DNA from 4 places in the Mesorhizobium sp. M0207 genome. Region 1 is predicted to be linked to each of the others. Evidence: predicted binding sites of a transcription regulator. Region 1 holds the regulator's gene; each other region holds the start of a gene.
The links. Region 1 encodes LexA, which represses DNA repair genes until DNA is damaged. Its sites were predicted from a motif close to TGTTCNNNNTGTGTTCNG; they were not measured.

Region 1 (3,095 bases):
CGCAGCTTTCTTCCGCGATCGAAGACGCGCGTGAATCCATCGCCGACCATATCCGCAGCCGCATCGGCGGTGCCGAGGGCGAGATTGCTGCTGCGCTGATCGTCGGCGTGCGCGCCGGCATTCCCGAGGAGATCAACGAAGCGATGCGGCGCACCGGCATCTACCACATCATCTCCATCTCGGGGCTGCATATGGCGTTGGTCGCCGGCACCATCATGGCGCTGCTCCGGGGTGCCTTCGCGCTGTTTCCCGATTTCTCATCGCGACGGCCGGTCAAGAAATATGCCGCGGCCGCCGCGCTTTTTTCGATTGCGGCCTACCTCGTCTTTTCCGGCATTGTCGTGGCGGCCGAACGCAGCTTCATCATGCTGGCGGTGATGCTTATCGCCGTGCTGTTCGACCGGGCCGCGCTCACCATGCGCAACCTGGCGATCTCGGCCATCGCGGTCATCCTGGTGTCGCCGCACGAGGTGGTCGGTCCGAGTTTCCAGATGTCCTTCGCCGCGACGGCGGCCCTTGTCGGCGCCTATGCAGGCTGGTCCGATTACCGCGCCGGCAGGGCCACCACGCCGCCGCCGCGGCAGTCGCCGCTACGCTTTGCCACTCGAAAGGTCCTGCTGGGCATGTGCGGTCTGGCGATGACCTCGATCATTGCAGGGAGCGCCACGGCGCTTTTCGCCATATGGCATTTCCAGCGCGTGGCGCCGCTCAGCCTGTTCGCCAATCTGGCCATCATGCCCATCGTCTCACTGGTCGTCATGCCCTTCGCCGTTCTCAGCGCGCTGGCGATGCCGTTCGGTGCGGATGGCCCTTTTCTCTATGTCATGGGCAAGGGGCTGACGGCGATGATCGCCCTGTCCGGGTGGATCTCGGAGCGCTCGCCGATCGATGCGGTCGGACTGATTTCGCTGAGATCCGTCCTTCTGGTGACGATCGCCCTCGTCATTGCCAGCATGGCGACGACGTGGTTGCGGCTGGCGGCACTTCCTTTTGCGCTCGCCGGCTTGCTGACGACAACGCAGACACGCATACCCGACGTATTGGTCTCGGAGGACGCACGGCTGGTCGCGCTGCCGATCGGCAGCGGTGAACTCGCGGTCAACCGGGCACGCCCGAATGAGTTCACCATCGACAACTGGAAACGCGCGCTCACATCAGAGGCTATCGTCGCGCCGGAAACACCTGGAAAGAACGACCCGCAATTCGACATTGCCGATCCGGCCGACCTACCGCCGGGCATGCCGTTCATTTGCACGGACGGCCTCTGCCTTGCCAGGCATCCATCCGGCGCGATCATCGCGCAAGCCAAGGACCGCGATACTGCGCGGCCAGCCTGCGCCTTTGCCAGCTTGATCGTCATCGACGACGCCACCGCCCATAACCCCTGCTACTACGACCGGCTGGTCCTCGTCGTCACCAAACGGCAACTGGCGCGCGCGGGAAGTGCCGCCGTCTATTTCGATCCACAAGCGGCAACACGCGCCGAGATCCGCTTCGCCGTCGAAAAATCATACCGGCCCTGGCACGTGCAGCGGAAATTTTCACGCGCGGCACGGGGCCTGCCGCCATACCGCCGGGCCGACAACCCCAAAGCCGGCGCCAAGGACGGAGCTCAGTAGCGGCGGATCAGTCCGACGAGCTTGCCCTGCACCTTGACCCTGTCTGGTCCGAAGATGCGCGTCTCGTAGGCCGGATTGGCGGCTTCCAGGGCGATCGAGGCGCCCTTGCGGCGGAACCGCTTCAGCGTCGCTTCCTCCTCGTCGACCAGTGCCACCACGATCTCACCGGGGCTCGCCGTATCGGCATTGCGGATGATCACCGTGTCGCCGTCGAAAATGCCGGCCTCGATCATCGAATCGCCTTTGACCTCGAGCGCATAATGCTCGCCGCCCATGATCATATCCGGCGGCACCGAAATCGAATGCGTCTGGTGCTGGATGGCGTCGATCGGCACACCGGCAGCGATGCGGCCCATCACCGGGATCGAAACGGCGGCGACGACATCGTCGTCATTTCCGGCTGCGGGCACGCGCGACGATGTCGGCTTGCCTTGCCGAGGGGCGCCTTGCCCAAGACTACCCTGGATGACACTCGGCGAGAACTTGCGTGCCGCATTGAGGCCGGGGGCGATCGAGTCAGGCAGGCGTAGCACTTCCAGCGCACGGGCCCGGTTGGGCAAACGGCGAATGAAGCCGCGCTCCTCCAGCGCCGTAATCAGCCGGTGGATTCCGGATTTGGAAGCCAGGTCGAGCGCTTCCTTCATCTCGTCGAATGAAGGCGGGATACCGCTTTCCTTCAACCTTTCGTGGATGAACATAAGCAGTTCGTGTTGTTTGCGTGTCAGCATAGCGACCCCCAACAGAATCAGAAAAACAAACCCAGAACAAACACTATCTGTTCCAGTTGTGTTCCGCAACTGTTTAAAGTTTAATGAATGCGTTAAGGCTCGGGAAACAAACGACGTCCCCTACCGGCGTACCGCATTTTCACCGCCGCAAGCCTCATCGCCTTGATTCTGCTTTCGTTTGCGCCCTTCTGGCCTCCTAGAAGGCGGCACTGGCATCGGCCGTCGGTCGGCAAAAGGCACGGAATTGAACCCGTATCGACTGTGCGGTTTGGTCAATGCACCGTGAACGAAACGAACTCAAAACGCCAACCTCGGGTTAAGTCCCGGTTTCCACCGCCTGGTCAGGCTGCTTCTCGCCGGTGGAGCCTTGCTGCGCGCAACCAAGTAATGGAAGAACAGTCGATGCGTGTCCGGCGTTGCGTTGGATCTTGGGGGAGCAGACAAATCATGACAGGAATTCCCGATCTCGTGGCCATAAAGGCGATGGATGCCGCGGATCCGCTGCGCGCGATGCGCGACCGCTTTGTGTTGCCGCAAGGAGTGATCTATCTCGACGGCAATTCGCTAGGAGCTGCTTCACGTGCCGCTTTCGATGAACTGCACAAGGCCGCGACCGAAGAATGGTCGCATGATCTCATCCGCGCATGGAACACGGCCGGCTGGTTCAACATGCCGCTTGAACTTGGCGACCAGCTCGGGCGCCTGATCGGGGCCGCGGCCGGCCAGACAGTGGTCTGCGACACGACAT
Region 2 (3,095 bases), on a different contig from region 1:
GGGCGAATGGCCGTTGGCCGACAATCCTCTAGTCAATGCGCCGCACACCGCCGCCGAGGCGTTGGCCGGCCAGTGGACCCATCCCTATTCGCGCCTGGAGGCGGCCTACCCCGCCGGCGATGCCGACACGGCGGCAAAATACTGGCCGCCGGTGTCACGGATCGACAATGTCGCCGGCGACCGCAACCTCGTCTGCTCCTGCCCGCCGCTGTCGGAATATCTGGGTGCGGCGGAATAGATCATGATCCCGAAAAGTGGAATCCGGTTTTCGGACAAGATCACGGGTCTAACAAGCAGATAGAAACCTCAATCAGGCAGAACGCAAGGCCGGCCCGTCGGCCTTGCTCGCCCGGTCCCGAACGACGACGCGATTTCGCCCGGCGCGCTTTGCCGCATAGAGTGCTGCGTCGGCTTCGGCCAGCACATCGTCGAGACCGGTGCCGTTTGTTCCGCCAAAGCCGATGCCGCCGCTGACTGTGCTTCGCAACGGACCGAGTTGGGTGGCCACGACTTCCGTGCCGAAGGCGACGCTGATCTTGCTCGCAATGTCATAGGCCTTCTCTTCCGTCATCCGCGATATGACGAGCACGAATTCCTCGCCGCCCAACCGGAAGGCGTCGACGCCGGTCCGGGCGTATTTCCTGATGACGGCGGCAAAGCGGCACAGAACCTGGTCGCCGACCGGGTGACCGAATACGTCGTTCGTCCTCTTGAAATGGTCAAAGTCGAACATGGCAACGGACATGAACGGACCGAAGACCCGCTCGCCGTAGAGTGCCGTCAACGCCCGCCGGTTCATCAGCCCGGTCAATGGATCGGTCATCGTCTCGGCCTTCAATTCGATCTGCGCCTGCAAATGGTGCAGGGAGAGCGTCAATGCGCCGAGCCCGGTCATGCAGGCGACGGCCACGACGGAATTCACCCGCTCGGCCCAATTGTCCGGTGCTACACCCAGCACCCATTGGCCCGTGACCAGCAGGACCGCGCCGCAAAGTCCGAACGACAGCGCACAGACGCCGCTCAGGAACGAGACGACCAGCAATATCCGGCGATCGTGACCACCAATCCAGAACATCGCTCCGATGAGCGAGAGCAGCGCCGTTACCGTTGCGTAGGTGACAATAAAGCCGACACCATCAAATCCGAGATACGTCGCGCCCGCGCAAACAGCCATCGCAACCAAGGTCGGCAAGATGGCGCGCCTGTAGTCGCCTGTGCCGAGATATTGCATAGCCGACAGGCAGATGATCAGGAAGCCGAGGCTGAGAAGCACAAGCACGATCTGGCAGAGCCAGGGGCTTGGATCTCTTGCGTAATGCCAAAACAACACGACATGTGCGACCAGCACGAGAATGCCGCAGGCCACCGTCAGCACAAAGCGTGCCTGTGGCGCGCTGAACCAGATCGCAAACATGGTGATGCTAAGGCACGTGCCCGACAGCGCCGCCGCGAGCAGAAGCGAACTGTAATCCAACATGCTTAAGCGACAGCCTCTTGAGGGTTCCACTGCATTCTAGGTCAGCGACAGTTCGCGGATATCGTTTTTCAGCCAACCTTGCGGCGTAACCTTCGGACAAGGTTTACAAAGAGTCGATGCTCCAAGCTTCGACCCCATTTCCGCCGCTTGGCTGTCGAATGGTTTTGCAGTAAGAGGCTCTATCCTCGAACGTAACAGGAACCTCCGTCGCCTGCCCGCGAAAAGCGTGGCAGTATCGGGTGGTGATTCGCAGCATCGGAATCCAGGATCGGCATGGACGACAATAACGATCTTTTCGCCAAATTCGACAAGCAGCCGCAACCGGCTCGCGCCGCCGCGCGCCCGGCCGACCCGCTGGTGCAGGCGGCGAAGCGGCCGGCGCCCCGCGACGCCAGCGAGAGCTACAGTGCCGCCGATATCGAAGTGCTGGAGGGGCTGGAGCCGGTGCGCCGCCGCCCGGGCATGTACATTGGCGGCACCGACGACAAGGCGATGCACCATCTGTTTGCCGAGGTCATCGACAATTCGATGGACGAGGCGGTCGCCGGCCATGCGACCTTCATCGATGTCGAGCTTTCCGCCGACGGATACCTGTCCGTAACCGACAACGGCCGCGGCATTCCGGTCGATCCGCACCCGAAATTCAAGAAGCCGGCGCTCGAACTCATCATGACGACGCTGCATTCAGGCGGCAAGTTCGACAGCAAGGTTTACGAGACGTCCGGCGGCCTGCACGGTGTCGGCGTTTCCGTGGTCAACGCGCTGTCCGACCATCTCGAGGTCGAGGTCGCGATTGGGCGCAAGCTCTATCGCCAGCGCTTCTCGCGAGGCGTTCCGGTGACCGGCCTGGAGCAGCTCGGCGAGGTGCACAACCGCCGCGGCACGAAGATCCGCTTCCATCCAGACGAGCAGATTTTCGGCAAGGGTGCTGCTTTCGAGCCGGCGCGGCTCTACCGCATGGCGCGGTCAAAGGCCTATCTGTTCGGCGGTGTCGAAATCCGCTGGACCTGCGATCCGTCGCTGATCAGGGAAAAGGACACGACGCCGGGCAAGGCAGAATTCCATTTTCCAGGCGGCCTCAAGGATTATCTGAAAGCCTCGCTCGGCGACGAATTCCAGGTGACCCGTGAAATGTTTGCCGGCAAGAGCGAGAAGCAGGGCGGTCACGGTTCGCTCGAATGGGCGGTAACCTGGTTCGGCGGCGACGGTTTTATCAATTCCTATTGCAACACCATCCCGACCGCGGAGGGCGGCACGCATGAGGCCGGCTTCCGCAACGTGCTGACGCGCGGCTTGCGCGCCTACGCCGACCTGGTCGGCAACAAGCGCGCCTCGATCGTCACTTCCGAGGATGTGATGATCTCGGCGGCGGGCATGCTGTCGGTGTTCATCCGCGAACCGGAATTCGTCGGCCAGACCAAGGACAGGCTGGCGACGATCGAGGCGATCCGCATCGTCGAAAGCGCCATCCGCGACCCGTTCGACCATTGGCTGGCCGACAATCCGCAGGAGGCTTCGAAACTGCTCGAATGGGTGATCGCGCGCGCCGACGAGCGGGTGCGCCGCCGCCAGGAAAAGGAAGTGTCGCGCAAGAGTGCGGTGCGCAAGCTGCGCCTGC
Region 3 (3,095 bases), on a different contig from region 1:
CCTTGGCCGATTGGCAGAGGCCGCCGATTTCCTTATATCGCTCTCGTCGATGCATCGGCCCGAAAAATCGGAAACGATTTTCGGAAAGCACGATGCATGGATTCAAAGTGTTGGAGCGTATGTGCGTCCGGGTGGACGCACGTTTGTTGCAACTGCGCCGGAGAGCACCCATGCCCCTGAAAGTCGCCGTCCAGATGGACCACATCTCTACCGTGTCGATTGCCGGCGACACGTCGTTTGCGCTGTCGCTGGAAGCGCAGCGGCGCGGGCACCAGCTGTTCCACTACACGCCCGACCGGCTGTCGCTGCGCGAAGGCAAGGTGTTTGCCCGTATCGAGGCGATGCAGGTCCGCGACGAGAAGGGCAACCATTATTCGCTGGGCGAGAAGGTGCGCACCGATCTTGGGGAGATGGACGTCATCCTTTTGCGGCAGGATCCGCCCTTCGACATGAACTACATCACCACCACGCATATCCTCGAGCGCATTCATCCGAAGACGCTGGTGGTCAACGACCCGGCCTGGGTGCGCAACAGCCCGGAAAAGATCTTCGTCACCGAATTTCCCGACCTGATGCCGGACACGCTGATCACCAAGGACCCGCTCGAGGTCGCCGCCTTTCGCAAGGAGTTCGGCGATATCATCGTCAAGCCGCTCTACGGCAATGGCGGCGCCGGCATCTTCCACCTGCACGAGGCCGACCGCAACCTCGCCTCGCTGCTCGAAATGTTCGGCCAGTTGTTCCGCGAACCCTACATCGTGCAGCGCTACCTCAAGGAGGTGCGGGCTGGCGACAAGCGCATTATCCTGATTGACGGCGAGCCTGTCGGCGCGATCAACCGCGTGCCGGCCGAGCATGATTCGCGCTCCAACATGCATGTCGGCGGCCGCGCCGAAAAGACCGAATTGACGGAACGCGAACGCGAGATCTGCGCCCGCATCGGCCCCTCGCTGAAAGAGCGCGGCTTCATCCTCGTCGGCATCGATGTCATCGGCGACTACATGACCGAGATCAACGTGACCTCACCGACCGGCATACGCGAAGTGCAGCGCTTCGGCGGCGCCGACATCGCCAGCCTGTTCTGGGATGCCGTGGAGGAGAAGCGCAACTAGCCTCGCTTCGCGAGCGGCCGCGTTGCAAACCATTGCAGCCGTGGCGCTCAGCTGTTCCCCAAATGTTCTTGCCTTCGCCGGAAATCTGTGGTTGTCTCGGGTGACGCCGTTCGCGGCATGATCGCAAAGGCTTGGGGCAAAAGCCTGCATCCGGGGTGAAGACATGGTGGCGCGGGTTCGCACGGTTGCTTTCCAGGGCATCGAGGCCGTGCCGGTCGACGTGCAGGTGATGATCGCGCCGGGCAAGGTCAACATGCACATCGTCGGCCTTGCCGACAAGGCTGCGGCCGAAAGCCGCGAGCGGGTGCAGGCAGCACTTCATGCATCCGGCCTGTCGATGCCGTCGAAGAAGGTCACCGTCAATCTGGCGCCGGCCGACCTGCCCAAGGAAGGCAGCCACTACGATCTGCCGATCGCCCTCGGGCTGATGGCGGCGCTCGGCGCCATTCCGGGCGACATGCTGGCCGGCTATGTCGTGCTTGGCGAATTGTCGCTCGACGGAACCATCGCCGCGGTGGCTGGCGCGCTGCCGGCGGCAATCGGTGCCAACGCCGAAGGCAAGGGCTTGATCTGCCCGTTCGCCTGCGGGCCGGAAGCGGCCTGGGCCGGCAAGGATTTCGACATATTGGCGCCGCGCAGCCTGATCGCCATCGCCAATCATTTTCGCGGCACGCAGGTTCTGTCGCGGCCGGAAGCCGGCATCCATGCCGCGGCGCGCGACCTGCCCGATCTCGCCGACATCAAGGGGCAGGAGACCGCCAAGCGGGCGCTGGAGGTGGCGGCGGCCGGCGGCCACAATCTTTTGATGGTCGGGCCGCCGGGCTCGGGAAAATCGATGCTGGCGCAGCGGCTGCCGTCGATCCTGCCGCCGCTGGCGCCCAGGGAATTGCTCGAAGTTTCGATGATTGCCTCCGTGGCCGGAGAACTCGGCGAAGGAAAACTCACCGACCGGCGGCCGTTCCGCGCGCCGCATCATTCGGCCTCGATGGCGGCGATGGTCGGCGGCGGTCTGCGCGTGCGGCCGGGCGAGGCCTCGCTTGCCCATCACGGCGTGCTGTTCCTCGACGAATTCCCCGAATTCTCGCCGCAGGCGCTCGATGCACTGCGCCAGCCGCTCGAGACCGGCGACTGCATGATCGCGCGCGCCAATCATCGCGTCACCTATCCGGCGCGTATCCAGCTGGTCGCGGCGATGAACCCGTGCCGTTGCGGCATGGCCGGCGAGCCGGGCTATCGCTGCCTGCGCGGCGATCGCTGTCGCACCGACTACCAGGCGCGCATTTCCGGCCCGCTGCTCGATCGCATCGATCTCAGGATCGAGGTGCCGGCGGTCTCGGCCAGCGATTTGATCCGGCCGGACCGGGCCGAGAAAAGTGCCGCCGTCGCACTACGTGTTGCCCGCGCCCGTACGATCCAGCGCGAGCGCTTCGAGCGGCTCGGCGCGACCGCCACCACCAACGCCCATTGCTCGCCGTCAGTCATCGAGGAGATCGCCATGCCCGATGCCGCCGGCCTGTCGCTGCTCAGGGACGCCAGCGAAAAGCTCGGCTTTTCCGCACGAGCCTATCACCGCGTCTTGAAGGTGGCGCGGACCCTGGCCGATCTCGAGGCCAGCGAGACGGTCGGCCGCATCCATCTGGCCGAAGCGATTTCCTACCGCATGAGCTCGGAACGGATGGCGCAGGCGGCGTGACGTTCCCCTCCCCGTTGAGGGGAGGGTGGCCGCGAAGCGGCCGGGTGGGGTCGCCGGTGAGACGCTCGGCCTGTCGCATTTCGAAACCGGCCGAGGTGCGGAGCGTTGCGATGTTCCTCCTAAGGCGCACCGTCAGAATTGGGTTGGCGCACTGCATTGGCGACCCCACCCGGCCCTTCGGCCCACCCTCCCCTCAAGGGGGAGGGGGACGCCGGCGCTTACCCTTGGCCGGCGTGCATCGTTGCTTTCGGTTCAGCCGTTATCCCGCGCCTTCAGCTCCAGCCGCCGTG
Region 4 (3,095 bases), on a different contig from region 1:
ATTTTTCAACCATTGCCACAGGGCCGGTGTCGAGGCCTTCCTCCATCCGCATCACCATCATGCCCGTTTCGGTATCGCCGGCCATGATGGCGCGCTGGATAGGGGCAGCGCCGCGCCAGCGCGGCAGCAGCGATGCGTGGCCGTTGAGGCAACCGAGCCGCGGCGCCTCGAGAATGGGTTTGGGGAGGAGCAGCCCGTAGGCGACGACCACGGCGACGTCGGCACCTAAGGCGCGGAACGCTTCCTGCTCCGCCTCGCCCTTCAGCGACACCGGCGACCGCACCTCGATGCCAAGCCGCTCCGCCTCGCGCTGCACCGGCGACGGCGTCAGTTCGAGCCCGCGCCGGCCGCCGGCGCGCGGCGGCTGCGTGTAGACGGCTGCCAACTCGTGCCCGGCCCCGGCAATCGCCCGCAGCGTCGGCACGGAGAATTCGGGCGTACCCATGAAGATGACACGCAGGGGCATTCGTCGACGCCTACCCCACCATCTTGCCCGGCGCCTTGTCCCTGGCGAGCTTCTTGAATTTCTTGACCACCATGTCGCGCTTCAGCTTGGAGATGTAATCGATGAACAGCACGCCGTTGAGGTGGTCGATTTCATGCTGCAGGCAGGTCGCCATCAGCCCCTCGGCCTCGATCTCCTGCAGCTTGCCGTCGCGGTCGAGAAACTTCACCCGCACCGCCGCCGGACGCTCGACCTCGGCATAGTAATCCGGGATCGACAGGCAGCCTTCCTCGTAGACCGAACGCTGGTCGGAGCTTTCGAGGATTTCGGGATTGATGAAGACGTGCGGTGCCGGCGTCTCGTCCTCTTTGGCCAGGTCGATCACCAGCATGCGCAAGGGTTCGCCGACCTGGATCGCTGCGAGGCCGATGCCGGGCGCGTCATACATGGTGTCCAGCATGTCGCCGGCCAGTTTGCGCAAATCCCCGTCGACACGCTCGACCGGTTTTGAAACCTGACGCAGGACGGGATCGGGAAGGATGATAAGCGGCTTGATCGACATGGCGTCTCACCTAAGACCTCGCAGGAAAAGCGTCAACCGGGGCGCCTTCGGGTCGTTCACGTTTTGATCTGTGCTGGCAGACCGAATCATCTATGCTGTCGACATGAACGATCTGGCCACCATCCTGTCCGAACCTGTCGCCCGCCTAGGCGCCACCACGATCACGCTCGGCCATGCCCTGGGTTTCGGCGCAATGCTGTTCCTTGGACTGTTCGTGGCGCTCGTCGTTGCGCTCTGGCGATCGGCCAAGGCGCGTGCAGTGGCGGCCGCCGAAGCCGCCGACCACGCCCGCGACGCCGAGGTGCGGATGGCCGGCATCTTGGCAAGCCAGGCGGAAATGCAGGGCCGCATGGGCGCCATCGCCGAAGTGTTCGGGGCGCGCCAGGCGGAACTGACACAGTCGATCGGCCAGCGTCTCGATGCCATGACCGGCCGCCTGGGCCAGACGATGACCGAGCAGACGAGATCGACGCATGAGAGCCTCGCCAAGCTGCAGGAACGGCTGGCGGTCATCGATATCGCGCAAGGCAACATCCAGTCGCTGGCCGGCCAGGTCGTGCAATTGCAGGCGATCCTTTCCAACAAGCAGACGCGCGGTGCCTTCGGCCAGTCGCGTATGGAAGCCATCGTCGCCGACGGATTGCCGCACGGCGCCTATGAATTCCAGGCGACCTTGTCGAATGGCAGCCGGCCCGACTGCCTGGTGAAGATGCCGAACGGCGCACCGTCGCTTGCCATCGATGCAAAGTTTCCGCTCGAGGCCTGGAATGCCATCCGGGCCGCCGAAGGCGCCGAACTGCAGAAGACCGCCGCACAGGCTTTCCGCCGCGACATCGAGGTGCATGTCCGCGATATTTCCGAAAAATACCTGATCCAGGGCGAGACGCAGGACACCGCCTTCATGTTCGTGCCTTCGGAATCGGTGTTCGCCGAAATCCACGAGAATTTCGAGGCCGTTGTCCAGAAGGCGCATCGCTCACGGATCGTCATCGTCTCGCCATCGCTTTTGATGCTGTCGATCCAGGTCATCCAGGCGATCCTCAAGGATGCCCGCATGCGCGAGCAGGCACACCTGATCCAGGGCGAGGTTATCCGGCTGATGGAAGACGTCTCCCGGCTAGACGAGCGGGTGCGCAAATTGCAGACGCATTTCGGCCAATCGGCCAAGGACATCGAGGACATCCTGGTCTCGACATCGAAGGTGACCAGGCGCGGACAGAAGATCGAGGCGCTGGAGTTTGGCGTGCAGCCGGCGGAGGACACCCCCGGTTCGAATGGCAGCGGAGCAAAAGCGGAAAGCAGCCCGCGCGTCGCCGATTCGAAAACCGGGCAGTTGAGGCTAAGGGTCGTCGAAGGCGACGATTGAGAGCTGCGCCGGAACCGGAGGCTTCGCCCCGGTCTGGCGCTACTGCTCCTCGATGATGGTTGTGCCTTCGAATTCCGGCAGCCAATGCAGCGCCGAGCGGTGCCAGATCTGCTTTCTCGGCACCAGTTGCTCGCGCTGCCGTGCCGTGCCGACCCTGATACCGTAAACCTTCGGTCCCTCACCCGCCGAAGTGGCGTAGAGATGCGAGCCGCACTCACCGCAAAATGCCTGGGCGCGCTTGGCGCCGCTCGAACCGGTCTTGATGTAGATCTTCGGCGTGCCCTTGGTGATCCTGTAATTGTCCTCGGACGCCGGCACGGTGACGCGAAAGGCCGTTCCGGTTAGCTTCTGACAATCGATGCAGTGGCAAATGGTGGTCTTTTCCGGATCGACCTCGGCCTCGTAAGTGATGGCGCCACAATGACACGCGCCGTCGATTTTCATCTTCGTTCCTCCTGGAGCTTTTGCCCGCAATCATAACCGGGACTGCCCGATGGCGCAGCCATTTTCCTCAGGCTGGTTCCCCTCCGGACGCCGCCAAGGCCTTGGTCCGGCGTTCCCAGGTACCGGTGGTCTGAGGCTTGACGAACAGCCGCGTCACCTCCGGCATCTCCGCTTTCAGCCGCGTCTCGAGGCGTTCGACGCAGGTCTCTATCTCGGGCGCCGACAAGTGGTCCTCGAACTCGATGCTCAGAGCGGCGACGATCTCCTGCGGCCCCATA

Region 2: parE (DNA topoisomerase IV subunit B) is a predicted target of LexA. The motif match lies at 1,663-1,680, and genes of this name have one in related genera.
Region 3: NKJ15_RS23920 (YifB family Mg chelatase-like AAA ATPase) is a predicted target of LexA. The motif match lies at 1,165-1,182, and genes of this name have one in related genera.
Region 4: NKJ15_RS03030 (DNA recombination protein RmuC) is a predicted target of LexA. The motif match lies at 1,061-1,078, and genes of this name have one in related genera.

The regions. Positions count from the first base shown of each region.
Region 1 is NZ_JAMYSQ010000007.1:190,242-193,336, reverse strand. It holds gene NKJ15_RS13325 (ComEC/Rec2 family competence protein) at 1-1,619, shown strand, start outside; gene lexA (transcriptional repressor LexA) at 1,613-2,347, opposite strand; gene kynU (kynureninase) at 2,795-3,095, shown strand, end outside.
Region 2 is NZ_JAMYSQ010000031.1:57,446-60,540, reverse strand. It holds gene gcvP (aminomethyl-transferring glycine dehydrogenase) at 1-238, shown strand, start outside; gene NKJ15_RS28735 (GGDEF domain-containing protein) at 311-1,477, opposite strand; gene parE (DNA topoisomerase IV subunit B) at 1,751-3,095, shown strand, end outside.
Region 3 is NZ_JAMYSQ010000020.1:89,349-92,443, reverse strand. It holds gene gshB (glutathione synthase) at 171-1,112, shown strand; gene NKJ15_RS23920 (YifB family Mg chelatase-like AAA ATPase) at 1,276-2,805, shown strand; gene NKJ15_RS23915 (malate synthase G) at 3,058-3,095, opposite strand, start outside.
Region 4 is NZ_JAMYSQ010000001.1:648,790-651,884, forward strand. It holds gene fmt (methionyl-tRNA formyltransferase) at 1-460, opposite strand, end outside; gene def (peptide deformylase) at 477-1,007, opposite strand; gene NKJ15_RS03030 (DNA recombination protein RmuC) at 1,111-2,373, shown strand; gene NKJ15_RS03035 (GFA family protein) at 2,413-2,817, opposite strand; gene NKJ15_RS03040 (cation diffusion facilitator family transporter) at 2,885-3,095, opposite strand, start outside.